DNA from 2 places in the Halalkalibacter krulwichiae genome. Region 2 is predicted to be linked to the other one. Evidence: riboswitches for the same ligand, from Rfam matches in the RefSeq annotation. Region 2 holds a riboswitch; the other holds the start of a gene.

Region 1 (7,903 bases), 220 kb from region 2:
TCTTCCGGCACAATCGTTCCTTTTTTTAGATGTTGATATATTCGTAATACAGATTCATCTTTACGTTTGGATTCAAACATGATATCCACTTCACGGCTACCGATTAAACGTAGAAAATCAATAAAGTCTTGTTCTAATATAAAATCATGATGGGCTGTATCTGTCTCTGCATTTCTTCCTGAACTTATATGCATTTTTGGGCGTCCAACAGATTCCCATGATTTAAACACTGTGGTTAGAGCTTCAGTTAATTCTAATTCACTAGATGGGTTACAGCGATTATGGTGGTAATCGAATAAAATAGGAATACCTGTCTTTTGGTAAATATCGATTACATCTTTGATATGGAAAGTTTTATCATCGTTTTCAAGGCGTAATTTCGATTTAATGTCTTTTGATAAGGTTTGATAGGTTTCAATAAAACGTTCTTTTGCTTCTTCTTTATTCCCGTAAGCTCCTCCAACATGAATAATCATATCAGTTCCCTTTACTAAGTTTAAAACTTTACTATGATACTCTAAATCCAAAATCGCTTTGCGAACGATTTCAGGGTTAGGGGAATTTAAAATGCTGTATTGACCTGGATGCATTGTGAGTCGCAAACTATATTTGCTTGTTAAAGTTTTGATTTGTTTTGTTATATTTAAAACATCAGGGTCTTGTTCCCATACCCAAGTCATTATTTCATGTGTAGCAAAAGGAACTAAGTCACTACTTATTCGATAGAAATAAATGCCCTGTTCAATATTCCAGCTAATGTTTTTTAGAACTTCATTAAAGTTATGTATCGTAAGTTCTTTAACTTTATTTAAGCCTTCATTTTCTACCGTTTTTAATCGACATGTTTTAAATTTTGAAGGAAGTGTTAAGTTAATACATGCATATCCAATCTTCATCAAAATGCCTCCAACTTGTCTTAGTGATCATGATGTTAGTATGCCACAGGAAAGGGCAATAATGAATAACAACATTTCGGTCTGTTGATTTTTTGTCGTCATACCATTTATAGGTGAAATGATAACCTGCTTAAAGAGTGTTAGAATAGCTATTAGTAAAAGGGGGGCGGAAGTTGAGAAAGGTAATAATGAACATTCCACTTTTTAAACATTTAACAAACCAAGAAATCGATGAACTTTTATTGATAACTCATGAAAGACGATATAAAAAGAGAATGGTTATCTTCATGGAAGGGGAACAACGAGAAGCTGTCTATTTTATTAAGTATGGAAGTGTAAAGGCTTATAAAATAGATGAAGAAGGAAATAAGCAAGTAATTTCTTTATTGAAGGAAGGTGATATGTTTCCGCATGTTGGCTTTTTTGATCAATCGCCCTATCCTGCAACTGCTGAAGTCGTTAGTGATACGGAGCTATTAGTGATAAGGATTAAAGATTTTGAACAGTTATTACTTAAACGGCCACAAATGTCTATTAAGGTTATGACTGTGATGGGACAAAAAATAATCGATTTACAAAATCGAATTCAAGACTTCATCTCAAAAGATGTACAGCAACGCTTTATACAAGTAATTATCAAAATGGCAAGCGAACATGGAAAAAAACACGAAAAAGGCATTTATTTGGAGGTACCTTTAACAAATCAAGACTTTGCTAATATGGTGGGTACTACAAGAGAAACAGTGAACCGAATGTTGACACAATTAAGAAAGAGAAAAGTTATTCACTTAGAACGAGATGGAATCTTAATATACAATATAAATGACCTATCATAAAACCCATGCTGACTTAAAGATTTCGACTTTAAATTAGCATGGGTTTGTTTATCTTTTTCGTTTGTTATTCGTTACTAGCCTCTTGCTCTAATCTTGGAAATAGGATGTTATTCTCAAGATGGATATGCTCAAATAAGTCAGCTTCTAATTCTTGCAACTTTAAGTACATTAGTGTATAGGTTGTGCAAGCTCCTTCTGGTAGGCTATAGTCATTTGTAATTTGACGTAATTCTTTTAATAATGTCCCTGCTGATTCGTGTTCATCTTCTAATTCAGAGATGGTTTTCAAGGTGGCATTTAGTTTTGTTTGAGCCCTGCTACTTTCGTAATCAATAATGTTTGGGAACACCCTTTCTTCTTCTTCAATTAGGTGATGTTCTAGTTCAAGCTTTAATTGATGAAAGAGGTGATAAACGTCTTTCAATTCTTTTCTTTTTTTACCATGGACTCGATATACTTTAGTAACGAACTTTGCAAGTTCAGGTAATGTTTCATTTAGATAAACATGATGTGTTGTTATTATATAATTGATAAGGGTCGGATAGCTTGCTTCTCTCCAATTAATAGACTCATTGCTTGAGTAGGCTTCAGAATAGAGAGAGTTCAGTTTATTTAATACTTCTTCTTCATTTAGATGTCGATCTTTTATAGCCTCTGAAATTGGTTGGTTTCCTCCGCAACAAAAGTCAATTTTGTATTCCTTAAGCACCTGACTCGCTTTAGGAAATTTTGTTACTATATCACCCGTTTTTGTTGTTCTGAAAAATACTTGTTCCATTTGATAACCTCCTCGTATTTTATTACAAATTAACTCTAACTTTTTCTGTCTTAACAAAAGGTGATACAGCTCACATAAAAAGTGACAATCTCGTGAATGGAGTTATTGCCAATTTTATTGTGATAGACTTCACTCCTTTTTTCTTTAATTACCATTATCATGTCTTTAGAAAGAGAAAGGAGTGGTTATCTGTGATCCAGCAATATCATCAAAATCCTTTTATTGTTATTTGGGAAGTAACAAGAGCGTGTGCGTTAAAATGTCTTCATTGTCGTGCTGAAGCACAACATTTACGGGATTCTAGAGAATTGACTTTACAAGAAGGGAAAGCGTTAATTGATCAAATCTATCAAATGAATAATCCATTACTTGTTCTTACCGGAGGAGATCCATTAGTTAGAGAGGACCTTTTTGAATTAATCGAACACGCAGTTAAACGAGGAGTCCGAATCTCTATGACACCGAGCGCTACTCCTCGAGTTACAAAAAAAGTGATGGAAAAAGCTAAAGTAGCTGGGTTATCTCGATGGGCGTTTAGTCTAGATGGCCATAATAGAGATATTCATGATCATTTTAGAGGAACAAAAGGGTCATTTGATTTAACAATGAAAGCCATCCGACATTTAAAAGAATTGAAGATGCCATTACAGATTAATACGGTTGTTTCGAAATTTAATGTTAAACATATGAGGGAAATAGCTGAATTAGTAAGTGAGTTAGAGGCAGTACTGTGGAGTGTATTCTTTCTTGTACCTACAGGAAGAGGTAAAAACCTTCAGCCTATTACCCCAGATCAACACGAGGAAGTGATGAATTGGTTAGTTGACTTGAAGAAAACAGCATCTTTTGATATTAAAACAACTGAAGCACCGTTCTTTCGAAGAGTCTTGATTCAAAGACAAGGAGAAAATAGTAACTATAAAATGAACTCAAGCCATTTAGATCGCGATTGCTTAGGTCGAGCTCAAAATGTTAATGATGGTAATGGCTTTTTGTTTATTTCACACATTGGTGATGTTTTTCCTAGTGGCTTCTTACCAATTAATTGCGGTAATATACGTATAAATGACCTTGCAACTATTTACCGGGAGCATCCTGTGTTTACTTCGCTAAGAAATCCATCACTTTATAAGGGAAAATGCGGAACGTGTGAATATAAATTTATTTGTGGTGGTTCTCGTGCTAGGGCTTTTGCAGTAACAGGTGATTATTTAGAAAGTGAACCGTATTGTAACTATATACCAAGAGCTGTGCAGTTTGGAAAGGTTGAAAAGGCTGACTAAGGAAAAGCGCGATTCCTAGTCAGCCTTATGAATTACATCAGAACAAGATAGAGAACAAAAAATATACAACCATTTACAATTTCAATTATACCAATTTTCATTGGTTGTAATTGTTTCTTTCTTGAAGTTAACCAATCTTTTAATGCACTAGGCAAATAGGCAAACGTAAAAAGGGGAATGCAGAGCAGCGTTGGAACTAGTAATAAAAGTAGATGGAATAAATGAGATTTTTTCTTGAATTGTATGTTTTTACGTTCACGAATTAATGACTTTACATAGAACGCACTTGCTGTAAAATAAAAAGCTACGAGTATCAATAATAGAATGACTTCTATTGTATAGGGTGCAACGATTGCATAAGACGCAACTCCTCCAAGTGTAAATGTTATGATTCCGCTAAGGTTGTTCCATAAGCTTCTTTCATTCTTTTTATTAATGAAATAAATATTAACTAAAAGAAGAGGAAAAAGGCATAATCCAAGCCAAAGTAAAAACGGATAAATCCAAATGATCGGTATTAGAAATATACAAGCAACAACTGCATACAAAATTAGCCATCGGAACATTTCTTGATTACGTTTTTTATTGCGGTAAATAGTTAACAGTGGTGTAGAAGCTAAATAGAGAAAAAACCAACCGACAAATAACGGGATGTGGACGAGGCTAGGTGTTGAAGTAATGACTCCAAGTAAGAAAGGTAAGAAAAACATCATCCACGTACCGTGTTCTTTTGGTAAAACCATTAAAATTCCTCCTTGCTGTATAAAAGCCTTTATCAATGTTTTCAATTTAACGAATTAGATCATTTATGACTGTAATAAAGATCACACTGTACTCTTTAAACTAAGCTTCAGTTAGTAATCATGTTTAGGAAAAAGAAGGGAATTCAGTGGAAAAGAAAGAAGTAAGTGGTCAATATTTTATTTTAAGGAGTTGTAGTATATTGAATCATTATCGAGCCTTGGTATTTGATTTAGCTAAAGATCAGAGCGTTATAAGCATACAAGAAAGAACGAAAAGAGACCTTGCCGAGGGTGAGGTTACAATTAAGGTTTCTTATTCAAGCGTGAACTATAAAGATGGTTTAGCAACCATTCCTAAGAAAATTATTCAATCTTATCCCTTAGTGCCGGGCATTGACTTAGCGGGTACGGTTATTGAATCGCGTGATGAACGCTTTTCAAAAGGAGACGAAGTGATTGCCACAAGTTATGATATAGGGGTATCACATGATGGAGGTTTTAGTGAATTAGCAATTGTCCCAGCCAATTGGGTTGTGTCTTTACCAAACGGGTTAACGTTAAAAGAAGCTATGATTCTTGGGACTGCAGGCTTGACAGCAGCTTTATCGATCCAACGCTTGGAGGAAAATGGCCTGTCACCCGAACAAGGATCGGTGTTGGTGACAGGTGCAACAGGTGGAGTTGGTAGTTTAGCTGTAAACATGTTAGCTCAAAGAGGGTATAAAGTAACAGCAAGTACGGGAAAAGAAACGGAGCATGATTACTTAAGAGAACTAGGGGCTACTGACGTAATTCACCGTGATCTATTTCTTAGTGAAGAGAAAAGAGTATTAAGAAAAGAACTATATGCAGCAGCGGTGGACCCAGTTGGCGGGAGGACGTTAGAGCATATATTAACTCTAATTAAATATGGTGGTTCGATTGCTAATAGTGGTTTAACTGGAGGAACAAAGGTAGAAACAAGTGTTTTTCCATTTATATTAAGGGAGTAAATTGGCTAGGAATAGATTCTGTATATTGCCCAATGCCACTAAGAGAAAAAGTATGGGCAAGGTTGGCAACTGATTTAAAACCAACACATCTTCATTCTGACATTGTAAACGAAATTACATTAGACGAATTACCAGTGACTCTTCAAACCATTTTAAACGGGGATGCTCGAGGAAGAACTATTGTGAGATTATAGTCCACTCTTATAAATAGAATGGTATAATTCAGAGAAAATGGAAGATCTATGTTGAAGTTATATTCTAAGTATGTTACAAATAGAAGTATATTTATACACAATTTAAAATGTTTTCGCTGCTAGGGGTGCAAAATTTGCTGAGAGAGACAGTAGTCTTAACCCTTAAAACCTGATCTAGTTCGTACTAGCGTAGGGAAGAAGTGTAAAAATCTATTATTCAATTTGTCTAATGTTTTTAGTCTTATTGATAGTAAAGCCACTTCTTTAATCTTGGAAGTGGTTTTTATTTTTTCTGAAAAAGGAGGGGATGAAATTGAGTGCAAAGATTGAGGCAATTATTGACCAAGTTGAGGAACGCCAAGAAGAGTTAATCAATCTATTAAAAACGTTAATTTCATTTGAAACCCCAGCTCCGCCTGCGAGGAATACGAAAGAAGCTCAAGAGTACGTAGCTAGCTTACTAGAAGAGATGGGCTTTGATATTGATATGTGGGATGTGTATCCGAATGATCCGAATATTATCGGAACATTAAAAGGTAATCAATCTAATGAGTATAATAGTCTGATTATTAACGGTCATATCGATGTTGCTGAGGTAAATGAAGATGAAGAGTGGGAAACAAATCCATTTAATGCTGTAGTTCGAGATGGAGTAGTCATTGGCAGAGGTGCCGCTGATATGAAAGGTGGACTAGCAGGCGCTCTTTTTGCGATTCAGTTACTTCGCGAAGCAGGGATAGAATTGCCAGGTGATCTTATTTTTCAATCAGTCATTGGTGAAGAAGTAGGGGAAGCTGGGACACTTCAATGCTGCAAAAGAGGAAGTACGGCTGATTTTGCTATAGTTGTTGATACAAGTGAGTTACATATTCAAGGTCAGGGCGGAGTTATCACTGGGTGGATCACAATAAAAAGTAACCAAACTTATCATGATGCTACTAGGAGGAATATGATTCATGCTGGTGGTAACTTATTTGCAGCAAGCGCGATTGAAAAAATGACAAAAGTCATTGATGGTTTACAAGAACTTGAACGTCATTGGGCGATTACCAAAAGTTATCCTGGAGTTCCTCCTGGAGCAAACACGATCAATCCTGCTGTCATTGAAGGTGGACGTCATGCAGCATTTATTGCTGACGAGTGCCGACTATGGATAACGGTTCATTTTTATCCGAATGAAACATATGAACATGTAGCCAAGGAAGTTGAAGAACATATTTTAAAAATAGCAGAGGCGGATATATGGTTACGAGAAAATCCACCTACCTTTACGTGGGGGGGACTTCGATGATTGAGGATCGTGGTGAAATATTTCCTTCACTTGAAATTAATCCAGCGAATCCTGCTATTCAATTACTTGCAAATACGCATAAGGAAATAGTCGGACAAGAAGCGATTATTGACGTTTCACCTACCGTAACAGATGGCGGATGGCTTGGTGATGCAGGAATTCCAACTGTTATTTACGGACCTGGAGATTTACTTAATGCGCATTCAGTAAACGAACAAGTTTCAATTAAACAACTTGTAGAGTATACAAAGACACTTATGAAGTTTATTCACGAATGGACAAATCAAATAAGAAGAGGTGCTTAAGAATGAAATTTAGTGAACGTTTACACAAAAAATTACAGCCAATTTGGAGGAAAAACCACGCGCATCCGTTTGTTCAAGGGATTGGCGATGGATCATTAGATCAAAATAAATTTCGTTTTTACATGATTCAAGATTATTTATATTTAACAGAATACGCTAAATTATTTGCTTTAGGTGTAATGAAAGCAGAAGATCTTGAAACAATGGGGAAATTTGCAAACTTACTTGATGCAACTTTAAATGAGGAGATGTCTTTACATCGCGAATACGCCAAAAAGTTTGGAATTGAGGAAAGTGAATTTGAAAACGCCAAGCCCGCTCCAACTATGTTAGCGTACACTCATTATATGCTTCATGTAGGTCAAAATGGAACACTTGCGGATTTAGTAGCTGCTGTTCTTCCTTGTACTTGGAGTTATTGGGAGATTGGGAAAGAATTAAACGACATACCGGGAGCAGCTGATCATGAATTTTATGGTGAATGGATTCAAATGTATCGTTCAGATGAGTTTGGTCAGTTGGCAAAGTGGTTAATTGACTTATTAGACACTTTAACGGAAGGGAAACCAGAGACAGAACTTTCTA
Region 2 (7,903 bases):
TAAGCGAAGTATCTATAACAAATGTTGAGGTAAATGTACTTTCTATTTCGTCATCTGTATCTTCCGCTTCTATATTTGTTTTTAACAACCAAATACCAACAGAATCAAATATAAATTCAAATTCTCCCTTTTCATTAGTAGTAACTTCTAATACTTCTTCATTTGGACCAAAAGCCATTATGGCTGTATCATTTAATGCTGTTTCATTGAACAAGACTTCTCCAGTAAATTTACCTTCTGTAAAGGATTCAATTGATACAGTCGGGATAACTTCTAATGGTAACTCTAGGGATTGTTGACTAAAGTCAGCTTTTGTACCTACAGGATAGATTTGTTTTGTGATAGCAGTCGTTGGTGGATTATCCTCCTGTTCTGCATAAGGCGGCTTAGGTTGATACATAGCCCAAAAGGTATAGTTACCTTCTATAGAGATTGGAACATAGGCACGTGCTTGAACGCCGACTTGCTCTAATGGTAATGATTGAATTTCTTCATTAGGATCAAGAACATATAGTTTTAGATCATTAATATCTATTTCTGTAACATAATCACGAATATGACCATGCAGCAGGTCTACCTGTAACTCATTCGTTGCAATTATTTCCTTTACTTGGATATAGATCTCAGAAGCCGAGGCTTTATCTTGTCCAAAAAATAAAGTAGGAAAGAATAGTAGTATAATAAATAGATAGATTTTTTTCAAAATATTCACCTCTTTTCGATTTAAGCTGAACGATCGCTGGCCGTGTACAGGTTGTTTTCCTCCTATTGATCAACATATTGAATAACGTCATAGAATATGAGTATTCAGTAAAAGAAAATATAAAAAATGATTAAAAAGATAAGGGAAAAAAAGATGACTTAATTCCGGTGTCAGACCGGTTAAGTCATCTTTTTTATGTAGTGGTTGGCATGAGAACATTACGTAAAACATTCATTTAAAAGGGTGAGAGGCTTTTCTTTGCGAAGGCCTCGCTTTAAATTTTCAGCAGCCAATTTCGACATATTGAATTCACATTCCGTTGTGGAGGAGCCAATATGTGGTAAGGTCACAATGTTTTTAAGCTGTAAAAGGGGGTTGTTGCTCGGAGTCGGTTCTTCTTTATAAACATCAATACCAGCAGCATGGATGTCTCCATTTTTCAACGCTTCGTAAAGTGCCGTTTCATCGACATTTTTCCCTCTAGAACCATTAATAAATATTGCTGTTTTCTTCATCCGCTTAAATTGTTCCTTGCCCATTAGATCCGCTGTTTCTCTTGTTGCGGGTACCATTAAGCAAACGAAATCTGATTGTTCTAATAGGCTATTCATATCGCAATAGGTTGCCTGATAGTCTTTTTCAGCTTGTAAGTTTCGGGAGCGATTATGATAAAGGATATCCATTCCAAAGCCAAAGTGGGCACGCTTAGCAATAGAACTTCCGATATTACCCATACCGATGATCCCTAACGTTTTATGATGAACATCAACACCGTATTGTTCTGGTTGTAATGAAATGGTCCAACTTCCTGATTTTACAAAGTGGTCCAGTTCTGGAATCCTTCTTGCTGTTGCAATGAGAAGACCAAAGATTGCGTCAGCTGTTGTATCATCTAGAATACCTGGAGTATTTGTTGCCATTATCTTCCTTCTGGTCATTTCTCCAATGTCTAAATTGTCATAACCTACAGAGACATTGCAAACAATCTTAAGATTAGGACCTGCATCGAGCAGGTCTTTTGTCACCTTTAATGCAAGACCAATAATCCCTTCAGCTTCTTTTAACGCTTGATCAAATTGGGGATTTCCCAAATATTCATGGTTTTGAAAAATAGTTACATCAAAGTCTTTCTCTAAATCTTTGATCACTCGTTCATCGACTCTCATATAGACGATTATTTTGGGCTTCACAAAATACACCTCTCTATTTTTAGCAATTAGTCATATAGTAAAACCTTACCATAAATAGACCAGACTAAGAAGAAAGAAGACAAAGTGATATTTATGATATAATTTTATAAAATGTTTAGCTGGAGGTTATTTGATGGGATTATTTGATGGGTTAATGGGAAATGCGTCTGAAGTAAGTATCAATGAAGTAGAGAAAGAATTTAGAAAGATATTAACGGCAAATGAAGATATTGAAAAAGCTTATAAATTAATTCGTGATTTATTTATTTTTACGAACAAGCGATTAATTCTTGTTGATAAGCAAGGGGTTACCGGAAAAAAGGTTGAAATTCACTCAATACCTTATAAGAACATTACCCATTTTAGTGTCGAAACTGCTGGGAATTTTGATCTTGATGCTGAATTGAAGATTTGGGTATCAGGAAGTTCTACACCAATTCAAAAACAATTCAATAAAAGTTTAAATATTTATGAAGTACAAAGTGTATTAGCAGATTATGTTCTGTAATTCCAATATCAGACTTTTAAAAAATTAATTTACATTCTTGTTTATTTATGTATAATTAAATTGTAACGAAAACTTCATAGATGTAACTAGGGGTGTCCAATGAGTTGGGCTGAGAGATAAGCGCGGTAAAGCTTATCGACCCTTTGGACCTGATCTGGCTCATACCAGCGTGGGGAAGTTTAAGAATTGATTTAGATGCTACTTCAATTTATTAGCCGGGTCCAACCACTTTTGTGTTGGTACCCGGCTTTTGTAATTCATCATCTACTTCTTCCTATCTGCGTACTAGATCTCGTCCTTGTAAAATTTTATTTAAAAGGAGAGATTGCTATGTTAACCCCATCTTTAAACGACAAAAACATTTCAATTATGTCTAGCTTTTCTGGTAGTAAAAAAGTATATGTGAAAGGTTCTAGGTCTGATATTCAAGTGCCAATGCGAGAGATTGAACTAAGTCCTACAAGTGGTACAGTAGGTGAAGAAGAAAATCCACCTGTCCGTATTTATGACACAAGTGGCCCTTATACAGATTCGAATTATAATGTAGATATTAAAAAAGGGTTACCTGCGCTTCGACAAAAATGGATTACAGAACGTGAAGATGTGGAGAGTTATAAAGGGCGGGAAATTAAGCCTGAGGACAATGGTTTAAAAAAGGGTAATGATCATCGAGACAACAAACAAACCTTTCAAGGAAGCCGTAAACCGCTTAGAGCTAAAAAGGGAAAAAATGTAACACAGCTTCATTATGCAAAGAAAGGTGTTATTACACCAGAAATGGAATTCATTGCAATACGTGAAAATGTTGATCCAAACTTTGTACGGGAAGAAGTTGCAAGAGGAAGAGCAATTATTCCTGCCAATATAAATCATCCAGAAACGGAGCCAATGATCATTGGACGTAATTTTCATGTGAAAATAAATGCGAATATAGGTAATTCAGCTGTTTCATCTTCGATTGAGGAAGAAGTCGAAAAAATGACCTGGGCCACACGGTGGGGAGCAGATACGATCATGGATTTGTCGACAGGTAAACATATCCATACAACAAGAGAGTGGATTATACGGAACTCAGCTGTCCCGGTAGGTACAGTTCCTTTATACCAAGCACTGGAGAAAGTAAATGGAATCGCTGAAGACTTATCGTGGGAAGTGTACCGTGATACATTAATTGAACAGGCCGAACAAGGGGTTGATTACTTTACAATTCATGCAGGAGTCTTGCTTAGATACGTACCATTAACAGCTAAACGTTTGACTGGGATTGTGTCACGGGGTGGATCAATCATGGCTCAATGGTGCTTGTATCATCATGAAGAAAACTTTTTATATACTCATTTCAATGAGATATGCGAAATTATGAAAACCTATGACATTGCTTTTTCTTTAGGTGACGGTTTGAGACCTGGCTCTATTGCAGATGCAAACGACGAAGCCCAATTTGCGGAATTAGAAACACTTGGAGAATTAACAAAAAAGGCATGGGAACATGATGTTCAAGTCATGGTAGAAGGACCAGGGCATGTACCAATGCATTTAATAAAGGAAAATATGGATAAGCAATTAGAAGTTTGTCAAGAAGCTCCATTTTACACGCTAGGTCCACTAACAACAGATATCGCTCCTGGTTATGATCACATTACCTCAGCAATAGGGGCTGCGATGATTGGATGGTTTGGTACAGCAATGCTCTGTTATGTGACTCCGAAAGAGCATTTAGGATTACCAAACCGTGATGACGTACGAGAAGGAGTAATTACGTATAAAATTGCTGCACACGCAGCAGATCTTGCAAAGGGGCATCCTGGAGCGCAAGTACGCGATGATGCACTGTCGAAAGCACGTTTTGAATTTCGTTGGAAGGATCAGTTTCATTTAGCTTTAGATCCCGAGCGAGCAATTGAATACCACGATGAAACGTTACCGGCAGAAGGAGCGAAAACTGCTCACTTTTGTTCAATGTGTGGACCGAAATTTTGCAGTATGCGTATCTCTCATGACATTCGCAAGTATGCAAAAGATCACAAGCTAGAAACTCATGAAGCAATTGAAAAAGGGCTAAAAGAGAAAGCGGATCAATTTAAGCAAACAGGTGGTACAATTTATCAGTAGACGGTAAATGGGAGGCTGTAATTGATGCAGATAAGAGAGATCGTTGAGAAAATTAACAGTCTAAAAGGAGATTTAACTTATTGGGAAGCTCTGTTACATGAAGTTCAAAATGATTGCCAACATGATTACGTAAAAGTTGACTATTATAAAACGTGTTTGAAGTGTCAAAAAACGGAGTCACTCTATTATTAATCTAGTTTGACTGTGATAAAAAGGTAAATCCCACAAAAGTTCTATAACTTTCGTGGGATTTCTAATTGGGCCCGTTCCTCAGCAGTGAAAATTCTAGAACGTGTTAAAAATCGTTTCCCTTCCGGCCCTTCTAAAGAGAACATACCTCCGCGTCCAGCTACTACATCTATTATTAACTGGGTATGTTTCCAATATTCGTATTGAGCTGAACTTATATAAAATTTACAACCGGCTATTACACCGAGCAATGTATCGCTGTTGCCGATCAAAATTTCGTTTTCAACATAGCACATTGGGGAACTACCATCACAACACCCACCTGATTGATGAAACATGAGAGAGCCGTGTTTTTCTTTTAAAAATTCAATGAAATCTATGGCGGCTTGTGTTGCAATCACTTTTTGAACCATGGTATTCCTCCTCATAGTAGAATAAGTATGCTTGCATAAAGAAGTAGCAAGCATACTTGTCACTAGTAGATGTGGTGTGATTAGAAGAATCCTAAAGCATCAGAACTATAGCTAACTAGTATGTTTTTGGTTTGTTGATAATGAGAAAGCATCATTTTGTGATTTTCTCGCCCAATCCCTGAAGCTTTGTATCCACCAAATGCAGCATGTGCAGGGTACGCATGGTAACAATTTGTCCAAACACGTCCAGCTTCAATATTACGTCCAAAACGATAAGCATTATTAATGTTTCTCGTCCACACACCTGCTCCTAATCCATATAAAGTATCGTTTGCTATAGACAATGCTTCCTCCTCATTCTTAAATGTTGTAACGGAAACAACTGGTCCGAAGATTTCCTCTTGGAAAATACGCATTTTATTATGCCCTTTAAAAACGGTCGGTTGAATGTAATACCCGTTTTCAAAACCTTCAATTGTATTTCTTGCACCTCCAATTAAACAATCAGCACCTTCTTGTTTACCAATATTTAAATAAGATAAGATTTTTTCCATTTGCTCATTTGAAGCTTGAGCCCCCATCATTGTTGAAACATCTAATGGATTACCTGTTTTTATTTCTTTCACTCTTTCAAGTGCTCTTTCAATGAATTCGTCGTAAATCTCTTCATGAATTAACGCCCGGGATGGGCATGTACATACTTCGCCCTGATTTAAGGCGAAAAGAACAAAACCTTCAATTGCTTTATTTAAGAAGTCATCATCTCTTTCCATCACATCTTTGAAGAAGATATTCGGTGACTTCCCTCCAAGTTCAAGAGTGACTGGAATAATGTTTTGTGAAGCGTATTGCATAATTAGGCGCCCTGTTGTTGTCTCACCGGTGAAGGCAACTTTTGCAATACGAGAGCTAGTAGCTAATGGTTTTCCTGCTTCAACTCCAAATCCATTAACGATATTAACGACTCCAGGTGGCAGAAGATCTCCAATTAACTCTATTAGTACCATAACCGAAGCTGGAGTTTGTTCAGCTGGTTTAAGAACAACGCAGTTTCCGGCTGCTAATGCTGGAGCTAATTTCCACACTGCCATTAATATAGGGAAGTTCCAAGGGATGATTTGTCCAACTACACCAAGTGGCTCATTAAAGTGATAGGCTACTGTATCATCATCAATTTGGCTTAAGTGACCTTCTTGTGCACGAATGACACCAGCAAAATAGCGAAAATGGTCAACGGCTAAAGGGATATCGGCATTTAATGTTTCGCGGATTGCTTTCCCATTATCCCATGTTTCAGCGACTGCTAACATTTCAAGATTTTCTTCAATACGATCGGCAATTTTATTTAGAATATTGGCTCGTTGAGTGGCTGAAGTCTTTCCCCATGATTCCTTTGCATTATGAGCCGCATCTAACGCCAATTCAATATCTTCTGAACTTGACCGAGCAACTTCACAAAATACTTCGCCTGAAACTGGGGTTATATTTTCAAAGTACTGACCTTTTACAGGCGCAGTCCATTCATTATTAATATAGTTCTCGTATCTCTTTTGAAACTTCACCTTTGCATTTTCAGAACCTGGTTGGCTATAAATCATTTACTTTCCTCCTTAAAGATAGGGAAGAGAATCATCTTCCCAATTGAAATGATGAACGCTTACAAGAGATCTTATTAAGGAAGTTACTAGAATATAACCTAATATATTAAAATGAATAATAATCTTGTTATTAACTGTTGTTAAGTATAATAGAGAGGTAGCCGTTATGATTTACTAGAAGGAGAATGAAAGAAGAGTTCTGTCTTATATAGGATAAGGAAGTACGAACGAATAGTAAATTTGTTTATATTTCTCAATCATAATGCCTCGTGGAGATGTTTAAAGTGTATTTAGTTGAGGCAGGGATAAAAGGTTTTATTAATGAAAAATTGGAACGTAATAGCATGGCAGCTGCTCAGGAAATATATTTCGCTAAGGTTTTCATGGTTCGTTTTTTCTAGTACGTTCGTTATGTCCCAGCCTCATATAAAAGTTCTTTTTCTTTTCTCTTTTTGTAACCTTTTCTTCATGAATGACGTTTTATAAACAAAGATAGTGAGATTGAACTCGGAGGTTAACAACGATGGAAGAACAACTAATTGAACGGGCGAAAAAAGGGGATGATGATGCCTTTGGGCAATTAATCGAACGGCATCTGAAGACTGTAGAAAAGTTTGCTTTTCAAATAGGGGTATCGCCAAGCCACATTGAAGATGTCACTCAAGAAGTTTTCTTGAAGGTTTATCGATTTATTCATAAGCATAATCGTGGTAAATTTACGACGTGGCTATACTCTATTACTCTAAATGTGATTAGAGATTTTTATCGGAAAGAGAAACAAATGCAAAGGAAAACAGTGGAATTTCAGAAATACGCTACTCAACAAACGTTTATTAGCGATCATTTTGATGAAGAAGCTCAAGAACTTCATCAAATGATTCACCAATTAGAAGACAAATATAAGATTCCAATAGTCTTGCATTTTTTCCATGGACAAAATTATCAAGAAATTGCTAAAGTTCTTGGGGTTTCTGAAGGAGCGATAAAAACAAGAATTTTAAGAGCAAAACAGAAGTTAAAAGCAGAGTATGAAAAAGTAGGTGAACAACTATGAATAATAGAAATTTCGACGATGCAATGAATAAACTAAACAGAGCGTATGAGCAAATACCGACACAAACTTCCTCTGCTACGATAATGGCAAATATTAAAAAGAAAAAGAAAAAGCGCAAATGGGCTAGATTTGATCA

What was found. Region 2 has a riboswitch for thiamine pyrophosphate ahead of thiC (phosphomethylpyrimidine synthase ThiC). Riboswitches for the same ligand answer to the same signal wherever they lie in the genome.
Region 1: another riboswitch for thiamine pyrophosphate. It lies ahead of BkAM31D_RS10730 (acetylornithine deacetylase); the one in region 2 lies ahead of thiC (phosphomethylpyrimidine synthase ThiC).

What each region holds. Positions count from the first base shown of each region.
Region 1 covers NZ_CP020814.1:2,129,184-2,137,086, forward strand. The annotation lists gene uvsE (UV DNA damage repair endonuclease UvsE) at 1-896, opposite strand, end outside; gene BkAM31D_RS10705 (Crp/Fnr family transcriptional regulator) at 1,070-1,732, shown strand; gene ric (iron-sulfur cluster repair di-iron protein) at 1,797-2,510, opposite strand; gene BkAM31D_RS10715 (TIGR04053 family radical SAM/SPASM domain-containing protein) at 2,702-3,793, shown strand; gene BkAM31D_RS10720 (YwiC-like family protein) at 3,826-4,536, opposite strand; partial or broken gene BkAM31D_RS10725 (acrylyl-CoA reductase family protein) at 4,737-5,722, shown strand; TPP riboswitch at 5,834-5,935, shown strand; partial or broken gene BkAM31D_RS10730 (acetylornithine deacetylase) at 6,030-7,318, shown strand; gene tenA (thiaminase II) at 7,321-7,903, shown strand, end outside.
Region 2 covers NZ_CP020814.1:2,345,599-2,353,501, reverse strand. The annotation lists gene BkAM31D_RS11780 (DUF4198 domain-containing protein) at 1-703, opposite strand, end outside; gene BkAM31D_RS11775 (2-hydroxyacid dehydrogenase) at 922-1,893, opposite strand; gene BkAM31D_RS11770 (PH domain-containing protein) at 2,027-2,401, shown strand; TPP riboswitch at 2,480-2,594, shown strand; gene thiC (phosphomethylpyrimidine synthase ThiC) at 2,732-4,513, shown strand; gene BkAM31D_RS23560 (serine protease) at 4,538-4,705, shown strand; gene BkAM31D_RS11760 (DUF779 domain-containing protein) at 4,747-5,115, opposite strand; gene adh (aldehyde dehydrogenase) at 5,196-6,713, opposite strand; gene BkAM31D_RS11750 (RNA polymerase sigma factor) at 7,237-7,767, shown strand; gene BkAM31D_RS11745 (hypothetical protein) at 7,764-7,903, shown strand, end outside.